2 regions of the Bacillus sp. FAU20 genome follow, and region 1 is predicted to be linked to the other one. Evidence: a T-box and tRNA genes for the amino acid it is inferred to sense, from the RefSeq annotation. Region 1 holds a T-box; the other holds one or more tRNA genes.
What was found. The T-box of region 1 lies ahead of metG (methionine--tRNA ligase). A T-box ahead of a tRNA ligase gene usually reads a tRNA of that ligase, here a tRNA-Met.

Region 1 (5,136 bases):
TTGTTTTCATTTCAGATGATTTTTTAGCCACGATACTCATTTTGTTTACTTGATCACCAGCCGAATGTGCGGTTTGTGATGTTTCTGCAGCAACTTCGTTTGAAATAGAAGCGATATTATTTAAAGCTGCGTTCATTTCTTCAGAGCTTGCAGCCATCTCTTCAGCAGTTGCAGACATTTCTTGCATTTGCGTAGAGACTTTGTTAATGTGGTTAACAATTTCTGAGAATGAAGATCCGGCAGTACGAATAACAGTAATTCCTTCAGAAGCTTCTGCTTGACCTTGTGTCATCATGTCATTTGCTATTTTTGTATCGGCTTGAATTTGATGCAGTAAATGGTTAATGTCAGTTGCGGCTAGTTGAGATTGTTCAGCAAGTTTTCGAACTTCATCGGCAACAACAGCGAATCCTTTTCCGTGTTCACCAGCACGAGCTGCTTCAATAGAAGCATTTAAAGCGAGTAAATTTGTTTGGTCGGCGATATTCGAAATAGATTGAAGTGCAGTATCTATATGATTTGTATGTGTAATGAGTCGCTCAACTACTTGTGATGTAGCGTTAACAGCTTCGTTAATTGTATGCATTTGTGTAATAGATTTCTCAATGACTTTATTCCCATCATCTGCTTTTTCTGACGTTGTGACAGCTAAACTAGTAACAGAAGAGGCGGACTCAGCGATACGCTGAACACTCGTTGCCATGTCATCCATCGCGGTTGAACTTTCTTCAATGCTAGAAACTTGTGAACGAATATTGTGTTCAAGAGCATTCATAGTTTCTTGGGTTCTTGCGGTATTTTCCATAGAAGCGGTTGTTTCGATAAATACATTTTCGGAAGCTTCTTTTACACTTGTTGATGTTTGTTGAACTTGTTTTATTATATGCTGTAAGTTAGTGAGCATTTGATTAAAGGAATTTGCAATGTCACCAATTTCATCTTTACTTGTTACGTGTAATCTAGCCGTTAAATCTCCATCTTGAGAAGCTAATTCTTTTAACTTCTCATCAATTTGTCGAATTGGTTTAACGAGTTTACCAGAGAACCACCATGCTAATAAGATAGACGTTAATGTACATGCAATGAGTGAGAAGAAAATAATATATTGAATAAGTGATGAAGAAGACTCGACGTCAGCAATTAATGCGTCACGTTTCTCATTTTCTTCATTTGTATATTTATTAAAACGACCTAAAAGATCATTTACATAATCTGTTTGTGCTAAAGCAATTTTAGATGCTTCGTCCCATTTTCCTTCACGCGCAAGAGGGAGTACCTCATTATCTATGACGCTACGCCATTTTCCCCCCATTAAAATAGCTTCTTTCATTCCTTCTGGGAGCTTCTTGTCACTTGTTACTTTCTCTCTAGTATCAGCTAATTTTTTCCCTTCTCGGTTGAACTTATCTAATCCTTTTTGATCATGTGATAGTAAATATTCTTGTAAACCAGCAACTTGTGCTTGGAACCAATCGCCACGTTCTTTTAAAATCGTCGCTCTTTTTGATACATCATTTTTTAACGTTTCGATTTCACTTGCTTGATTCATGGCGAATGAAAGAATAACAATAAGAGCAATGCTAAATAAAGAAGAAATGCTTAAGAGTGTGAACAGTAGTTTTTTTCGAATACTAACATATTTCATCGTTACCCCTACCCTCATTTAAACTATTTATTATGATTTATAGATTTTTGAAACGAAATTAATAAAAACATTATTATGAAGTTATTAATCTGTTCAATGAAAATTATAGCAGATAATGGAAGGAGTCAGATTGGTATTAGAAAAAGTTCTTAAAATGTATACATTTGCATATCATAAAATTCATAAATAAATATTAGAAATGCTATTGAAATTTGAAATGACATCATGTATACTTCTAATTAGTTGATAACGATTATCAATATCAACTAAAAACATTACTCTTCGTTATGTTGGTCATACCCCTTTTTGACGACGTAAGTCAGAGACGAAATGTTGAAATATCTTGTGTCCTATTCTACAGAATTATGGTAATCTCCAACCTCAACTTATATGCGTGAGCATGCAAAAAGGATCCTATCCGTGAAGGGATCCTTTTTTGCATGCTGTCGCAATTATTGTATATAGACCAGGGATACGTTCTTCGATTCCTTCTGGTGCAGTAGAAGGGAAGACCCATCTTTGATGGGGCCCATGTTCTTCAACTAGTTTTTCAATTTTAAAACGTTCTTCCGCAAGTGTTGTAATGATTTCTCCTAGCGTCCAGCGACGGATGGTTGTTTTAGGTAACGATTCTTTCTGTGGTTCTGTAAGAAGGATGCTATAAGCAACATCATCTTCAATTAATTCTTCATCAAAATAATTTCCATTGGCCTGAAATGATGGGTGGTTGACTCCTAATAATTTCGTGTAAACAGGATGATAGTCACGAAGGATAAGCATTCCATCTCGCTTAAGCAAAGTAGCAATTTTTTGAAAGAGTGGTTTTAAATCTAGAAAGTAATGAAGTACACCAAGCTCCAGCAATACGATATCAAATGATTTGGAGAGATTTACATCTAGTACATCAGAAACGATGTAATGAATAGAGACGTCTGCGGCGGCAGCAAGTTCATTTGCATATTTTGCATTACTCGCTGAAATATCAACAACTGTTACGTCAGCTCCTAAAAGGGCGAGAGCAACACCTTTATTTCCTTTTGAGCCGAGTAAATTAATAATACATTTTCCTTTTGGAGATTGTATGTAAGGTAAATAATGTGCTACCTCGCGCGTGGGATCTTCCATAATTTTTTTCGCATAACCCTCCGGCGCCCCATGGCGATTCGTCCAAGCTTCATAGGCAGCTGCATTCCAGCTTTTTTCATTTATAGTGCTTAGTTGTTTTTGGTTCAATGTTATCACTCCTTTTGTGAACGTATAGGTATTCGGTGAGAGGATGGGATTTCCTTTTCTTTCTGGATAAAAGTTTGATTTTTCTGTGATTAAGTCGTACAATACTTGTTATACGTAAAAGCGTTGAAAAGGAAAAGTAGGATGAACACATTCTTTCCAGAGAGCTTCGGTAGCTGAGAAGAAGCAAGAATATTCATTTGAACAATGGCCTTTGAGCTTCGTCCTGAACTTATCAAATGATAATAGTAGGCGGCGACGAGAGTTGGTACTCGTTATCAAAACCACAGTATAAGAGCATAGAGCTCCGTACTTGTTAAGGCTAATTATGTGAGTAATTAGCGAAATAAGGTGGTACCGCGACTGTTTATACAGCCCCGCCCTTATCTTTTTTAAGATAAGGGCGGGGCTTTTTATATTTTAAAGGAGGAATATAAGATGAGTATTTTTATTGGAGGCGCTTGGCCGTATGCAAATGGTTCGTTACACCTTGGCCATATTGCAAGTTTATTACCAGGAGATATTTTAGCGCGTTATTATAGGGCAAAAGGTGAGAATGTGTTGTATGTTTCAGGGAGTGATTGTAATGGAACACCGATTGCAATTAGGGCAAAACAAGAAGGTGTGACAGCGAAAGAAATTGCTAATAAGTATCATGAAGAATTCCAGAGATGTTTTCATGACCTAGGTTTTACCTATGATTGCTATACACATACCGCTAGCGAGCATCATCATGAAACGGTTCAAAATGTTTTTTTACGTTTATTAGAAGAAGGCTATATTTATAAAAAAACAGTGGAACAAGCATATTGTGAAACGTGTACGCAATTTTTACCGGATCGTTATGTAGAAGGAATATGTCCGCATTGTCATGAAGCAGCAAGAGGAGATCAATGCGATGCGTGTTCAGCTATTTTAGATCCACTCGATTTGTTAGAAAAGAAATGTAAGTTATGTGGTAGTACACCATCTGTACAGGAAACAGAGCATTTCTATTTCGCGTTGCATACATTTCAGGAGCAAATTAAAAGGGCTGTAGAAATTGCCAAACAAACAGGGACATGGCGCGACAATGCGATTCAACTAACAGAGAGATATGTAAAGGAAGGATTACTAGATAGGGCCGTATCACGTGATTTACCAATTGGGGTACCAATTCCAGTAGAAGGGTATGAAGATAAGAAAATTTACGTATGGATTGAAGCAGTGACAGGCTATTATTCAGCGAGTAAACATTGGGCTGAAAAAACAGGGAAAGATGATCAAGAGTTTTGGGATAGCGAAGCGAAAACATATTATGTGCACGGAAAGGATAATATTCCGTTTCATTCCGTCATTTGGCCAGCGGTATTACTTGGAATAGGGGAAGGAGCAAGCCCGCGTCATATCGTTTCGAATGAATATTTAACAGTTGAAAAAAGAAAATTATCTACAAGTAAAAACTGGGCAGTATGGGTGCCTGACATATTAGAACGCTATGATCCAGATTCTATTCGTTACTTTTTAACCGTCAATGCACCAGAAAATCGCGATACTGATTTTTCATGGCGGGAATTTATTTACAGTCATAATAGTGAATTATTAGGTGCATACGGGAACTTTGTGAACCGGACATTAAAGTTTATTGAAAAATATTATGGTGGTATCGTGCCGAAGGGAAGTATTGAGGTAGAGCTGAAAGATAAAGTAGAAGGATTATATAAATATGTAGGAGAGGCGATTGAGCAAACTCAATTTAAGGTGGCGTTAGAGACAATATTTGATGCAGTCCGTTTTGCAAATAAATATTTTGATGAAAAGCAGCCTTGGAGACAACGAGAAGATGATCCAGTTTCGTGTGAAGAAATGATTTATAACTGTGTGTATCTTATCGCTAATTTTGCAAATCTCCTTGAACCGTTTTTACCATTTTCAAGTGAAAGGGTTAGAAACACATTATCGATTGTGAAACGAAATTGGGAACCTCAAAATACGTTGCCAAGTAGAATTGATAGCGTGCAGCCATTATTTGAGCGAATCGATGTAAAACAAATTGAACATGAGATAGAGAAGCTGTATGGAGCGGTAACGTGAAATATAGAAAAAGACCTTTCAAGTAAATGAAAGGTCTTTTGTTATGCAGTATGATTCTCTTTCTTATCTTTCAAAAAGAAAAGTACAGCAAGGATTACAAGAATAATAGCTGCAATATCATACGTTATTTTAAATGTAGTATTAAAGTTTAAGTACTCTACGAAAGGAGTTTTCACTGCTCCTGCATA
Region 2 (5,136 bases), on a different contig from region 1:
ATGGTCAGGTGGCAAAAGCGAGTTCTGATGTGAAAGTAGCTGACGAATTAACAATTCGTTTTGGTCAAAAAATAGTGACTGTGAAAATAAATGAATTAAAAGAAACAACTAAAAAAGAAGATGCAGCAAATATGTATAGCTTAGTTCGTGAAGAAAAAGTAAAAGCGGAAGAAGGCTTGTTCTAAAATCATTTATCCCCTCATACATTACTATTAGCTAGTAAAAACCTATGGGGGGATTTACGTGAATAATGGTTACTCACCTACGTCTTCTAATCAACAAAATGTTTCTGTAGAGCATGACATTATTATGCGTGGCAGGCGTATAATTGATATTACCGGTGTAAAGCAGGTAGAGAGTTTTGATAGCGAAGAGTTTTTACTAGAGACCGTAATGGGTTTTTTAACGATTCGTGGTCAAAATTTACAAATGAAAAATTTAGATGTGGAAAAAGGTATTGTGTCGATTAAAGGGAAAGTTAATGAGATGCTGTATATTGATGAAAATCAAGGGGAAAAAACTAAAGGTTTCTTTAGTAAGTTGTTTAAATGAGCTTAACAATTCAGTTGTATACAATGCTTTCAATGATTGGAATGGGTGCTTGGATTGGAGCGTCTTTAGATACATATCAACGTTTTTTAAAGCGCCAAGAACGTAAACGTTGGCTTGTATTTATACATGATATATTATTTTGGATTGTCCAAGCATTATTCGTCTTTTATGTATTGCTTCTCGTAAATGAAGCTGAGCTACGTATATATGTGTTTTTGGCATTATTATGTGGTTTTGCGGCATATCAAAGCTTACTGAAGGCACTATACATGAAGCTGTTAAATTTTCTCATCTATATTTTTATGCAAACAACATATTTTTTTGTTCGAATTATACAGCTACTCATGATAAAACCTGTTATTATTATAGCGCAGCTATTTATTGCATTTATATTATTCTTATTTCGTATACTGCTTTCAATTGGACATGTGTTATGGAAAATGGTGATTTGGATATTACTTTTCATATGGAAAGTTTTTTTCTGGCCTGTTCGATTTATTGCTTCGCTCATATGGAAACTTCTCCCTAATCGTGTTAAACTTTTTATAGTGAAACATATAGGGTTCCTGCAATATATAGCAAAATTGAAGGGACATATCTTCCAATTATGGGAGCGTATAAAAAAGAAGTTAGGGGGACCTCGGAAATGAGGGAACTGAGACAAAGAACAATCGAAAAACAGAGTCCAAATCCTGTTAAAGAGCATATAATACAAACGGATGAGAACAGGAAGCGACTTTATCGCCGTTTAGCGGTTTTTCTTGTCTTTACTTTTACAATTATTGCGAGTATTAGTGTAACGTTTTATCAACAAAACAGTTCCATTAAAGCAAAAGAAGCAAAAGTTAAGGACATGAAAAAAGAACTGGATTCATTAACGAATAAAGAAAAAAGTCTAAAAGACGAAGTTCAAAAGTTAAATGATGAAGAGTACGTATTAAAGATTGCTAGAAGGGATTATTTCTTCTCTGGTAAAGGGGAGATAATTTTTCCTGTTTCTAAGTAGAGTATGTCTTATTGACACTATATTTTAGGATTATATATAATAAAGTAAAATTTGACTTTTTAACCACTAAGGAGGAGCATTTTTTTTATGTCAATCGAGGTAGGCAGCAAGTTACAGGGTAAAGTAACAGGTATTACAAATTTTGGGGCTTTTGTGGAGCTGCCAGAGGGCTTAACGGGTCTTGTTCATATTAGTGAAGTTGCTGATAACTATGTAAAAGATATTAACGATCACTTAAAAGTGGGCGACCAAGTAGAAGTAAAAGTTATTAATGTTGAAAAAGATGGAAAGATTGGTTTATCTATCAAAAAAGCGAAAGAACGTGAAAAAACAGAAGGAGATCGTCCACGCGGTGAATACCAACGCGGTGGTGATCAACAACGTTCTGGACGTCCACAACGTAATAATCGCTCTTTCAACAGAGATAATCGCGGTGGCGGTAACGACCGAGCTCCGAAAGAAACATTTGAGCAAAAGATGGCACGCTTCTTAAAAGATAGCGAAGATCGCTTAACTTCTTTAAAGCGTAACACAGAGTCTAAACGTGGTGGCCGTGGCGCGCGTCGCGGATAATAAGAACGTTTAGTTTTTAACATATAGAGAGGTACCCAGGGTGATGGCTCAGGGTGCTTTTTTATATGTAAAAATATATTTTTAAAAAAGTTTTTGAGATGTGTTGACTTTAATTAGTATCTGATGTAAGATACTAATTGTCCGTTAAATAAGACGACATGGCGGTGTAGCTCAGCTGGCTAGAGCGTACGGTTCATACCCGTGAGGTCGGGGGTTCGATCCCCTCCGCCGCTATATTTAATTTAACGGCCCGTTGGTCAAGTGGTTAAGACACCGCCCTTTCACGGCGGTAACACGGGTTCGAATCCCGTACGGGTCATCAAAAAAGATCATGCAAATTTGCATGATCTTTTTTTGTTAAATAAATTAAGATATACAACACTTCTACAAAATCACCCTATATTTTCTGAATATTTAATTAAAATATCAAAAATAACTTACATACCGTGTATATCTGTAGAGTTATTTCGAATAAAAAGTCGAACGATTATAAAAGTGAAAACTGTTGTTTTGACAAAAAAACCAACAATCGTCTTTTATAATGACAGTAATTAAACTATGCAGGTGGTGTTAAAAATATGCCTAAAGCAGGAAGGAATACTATGAATACAAGTGCATTGGCAATGAATGAGAGTCAGCTTGGAGGAATAAAGTGGACGAGTAAGTTGCGAATGAAATTTGAGCAAGTTTTCTTTAGATGGGGATTTATTATTGTTGTTATTGGTTTTCTTTTGGGACGAGCATATATATTAACAAATATTTTACCGTTTGCACTGCCATTTTTTGCTGCTGTTTATGTTATGAAGCGGGATAAGATGCCGCTAGCATTTTTAGCTCTAATGGGAGGAGCTCTTTCAGTATCGATAGATAATTTGTTTTTTACCTTTGCATCCATCTTTACCTTCTTCATTTATAATATCTTCTTTAGTCGATTTACACGTAAAACTGTTGGACTTGTTCCATTTCAAGTATTTATCTCCGCATTAACAGCACACTTAGTTGTTGTATATTTTGCGCAACAAACTGTCACCATGTACGATTTACTCGTTAGTACTATCGAGGCTGGACTTAGTTTCGTATTAACTATGATATTTTTACAAAGTGTCCCGCTTTTAGTGGAAAGGAAAGGAAAACAACAGGCATTAGAGACGGAAGAAATTGTTTGTTTGATTATATTACTAGCATCTGTTTTAACAGGTACAACAGATTGGTTTGTATATGATGCTTCTATTCAACATATTTTTACAAGGTATTTAGTGCTAGTATTTGCATTTATTGCGGGTGCTGCCACAGGATCTACAGTGGGGGTTGTAACAGGACTAATATTAAGTTTAGCAAATGTGTCTAGCTTGTCTCAGCTTAGCCTTCTTGCTTTTTCTGGATTGCTTGGTGGATTGTTAAAAGAAGGGAAGCGTTTAGGTGTTAGTTTAGGTTTATTAATTGGGACAAGCTTAATTACATTATATGTAGACAAACAGACAAATATTGTAACAACTTTAATTGAGTCAGGTGTAGCGATTGTTATCTTCTTATTAACACCGCAGCTTGTTTTGGATCGTATTGCTAAATTTATGCCAGGTACACAAGAGCATTCGCAAGATCAACAACAATATTTAAGAAGGATGCGTGATGTTACAGCAAATAAAATCAACCAATTTGCAAATGTATTTGCTGCTTTATCTAATAGCTTTTCTGTATATGGGTATGTAGAGGAAGAAGATAAAGAGACAGAAGCAGATTTGTTTTTGAGTACAATTACTGCGAAAACATGTCAAACATGCTTTAAAAAGGATCAATGCTGGGTAGTGAATTTTGATAAAACGTACGATTATATGAAACAAATAATGAATGAAACGGAAGAAGGAACCCTGCAACATAATCGTAAATTAGTTCGTGAGTGGGACAAGCATTGTGTGAGAGGGAAAAAAGTGACGGATTTAGTAGCAGGTGAATTAGATCACTTCTATGAGGGTCAAAAATTACGAAAACAAATGAAGGAAAATCGTAGAATAGTAGCCGAGCAACTATTAGGTGTATCAAAGGTTATGGAGGATTTTGCTAAGGAGATACAACGAGAGCGTGAAAATCATCAAGTGCAGGAAGAACAGATTATGCAAGCGTTCCGTGATTTTGGTGTCGAAGTAGAGCATGTTGATATTTATTGTTTAGATAGAGGAAGTATTGATATTGAAATGTTAATTCCAGTTGCATCTAATGAACATGGTGAGTGTGAAAAATTAGTTGCACCGATGCTTTCGGATATCCTTAAAGAAAATATTGTCGTTAAACATGAAGAAAAGTCTTCTTATCCAAATGGCCATAGTTTAATATCATTTGGTTCGGCAAAGACGTATTCTCTTGATACAGGATTGGCTACAGCTGCAAAAGGCGGTGGATTTGTTTCGGGTGACTCTTATGCGATGATGGATTTAAGTGTTGGTAAATATGCACTTGCAATTAGTGATGGTATGGGTAATGGGCAAAGAGCTCATATGGAAAGTAAGGAAACGGTGAAATTATTACAAAAAATACTCCAATCAGGCATTGATGAAGAAATAGCAATTAAGTCTATCAATTCAATTCTTTCTTTGAGAACGACAGAAGAAATGTTTACGACATTAGATTTAGCTATGGTAGATTTGCGGGATGCGAGTGCAAGGTTTTTAAAGATTGGATCGACGCCGAGTTTTGTTAAACGTGCAAATAATATTTTGAAAATTGAAGCAAGTAATTTACCGATGGGAATCATCGAAGATGTTGAAGTTGATGTGGTGGGTGAACAATTAAAAACGGGCGATATTCTTATTATGATGAGCGATGGGATTTTTGAAGGAGCGCAGCATGTGGAGAATCATGAATTGTGGATGAAACGAAAAATTAAAGAATTGCAAACCGAAGACCCGCAAGAAATTGCTGATATCATTATGGAAGAAGTGATTCGCTCTTGTGACGGTTATATAAATGATGATATGACTATTGTAGTGGCAAAAGTGAAGAAAAATATG

Region 2: it has a tRNA-Met gene. The T-box ahead of metG (methionine--tRNA ligase) is inferred to sense a tRNA for this amino acid. The anticodon was not compared.

What each region holds. Positions count from the first base shown of each region.
Region 1 covers NZ_JBVYHY010000024.1:57,578-62,713, forward strand. Annotated here, with positions in the region: gene AC0OM3_RS20625 (methyl-accepting chemotaxis protein) at 1-1,645, opposite strand, end outside; gene AC0OM3_RS20630 (class I SAM-dependent methyltransferase) at 2,060-2,878, opposite strand; T-box leader at 2,993-3,263, shown strand; gene metG (methionine--tRNA ligase) at 3,314-4,948, shown strand; gene AC0OM3_RS20640 (hypothetical protein) at 4,990-5,136, opposite strand, start outside.
Region 2 covers NZ_JBVYHY010000020.1:16,169-21,304, reverse strand. Annotated here, with positions in the region: gene AC0OM3_RS13485 (RNA-binding S4 domain-containing protein) at 1-185, shown strand, start outside; gene yabP (sporulation protein YabP) at 244-552, shown strand; gene yabQ (spore cortex biosynthesis protein YabQ) at 549-1,202, shown strand; gene divIC (cell division protein DivIC) at 1,199-1,558, shown strand; gene AC0OM3_RS13465 (S1 domain-containing RNA-binding protein) at 1,646-2,131, shown strand; tRNA gene AC0OM3_RS13460 (tRNA-Met) at 2,292-2,365, shown strand; tRNA gene AC0OM3_RS13455 (tRNA-Glu) at 2,379-2,450, shown strand; gene spoIIE (stage II sporulation protein E) at 2,710-5,136, shown strand, end outside.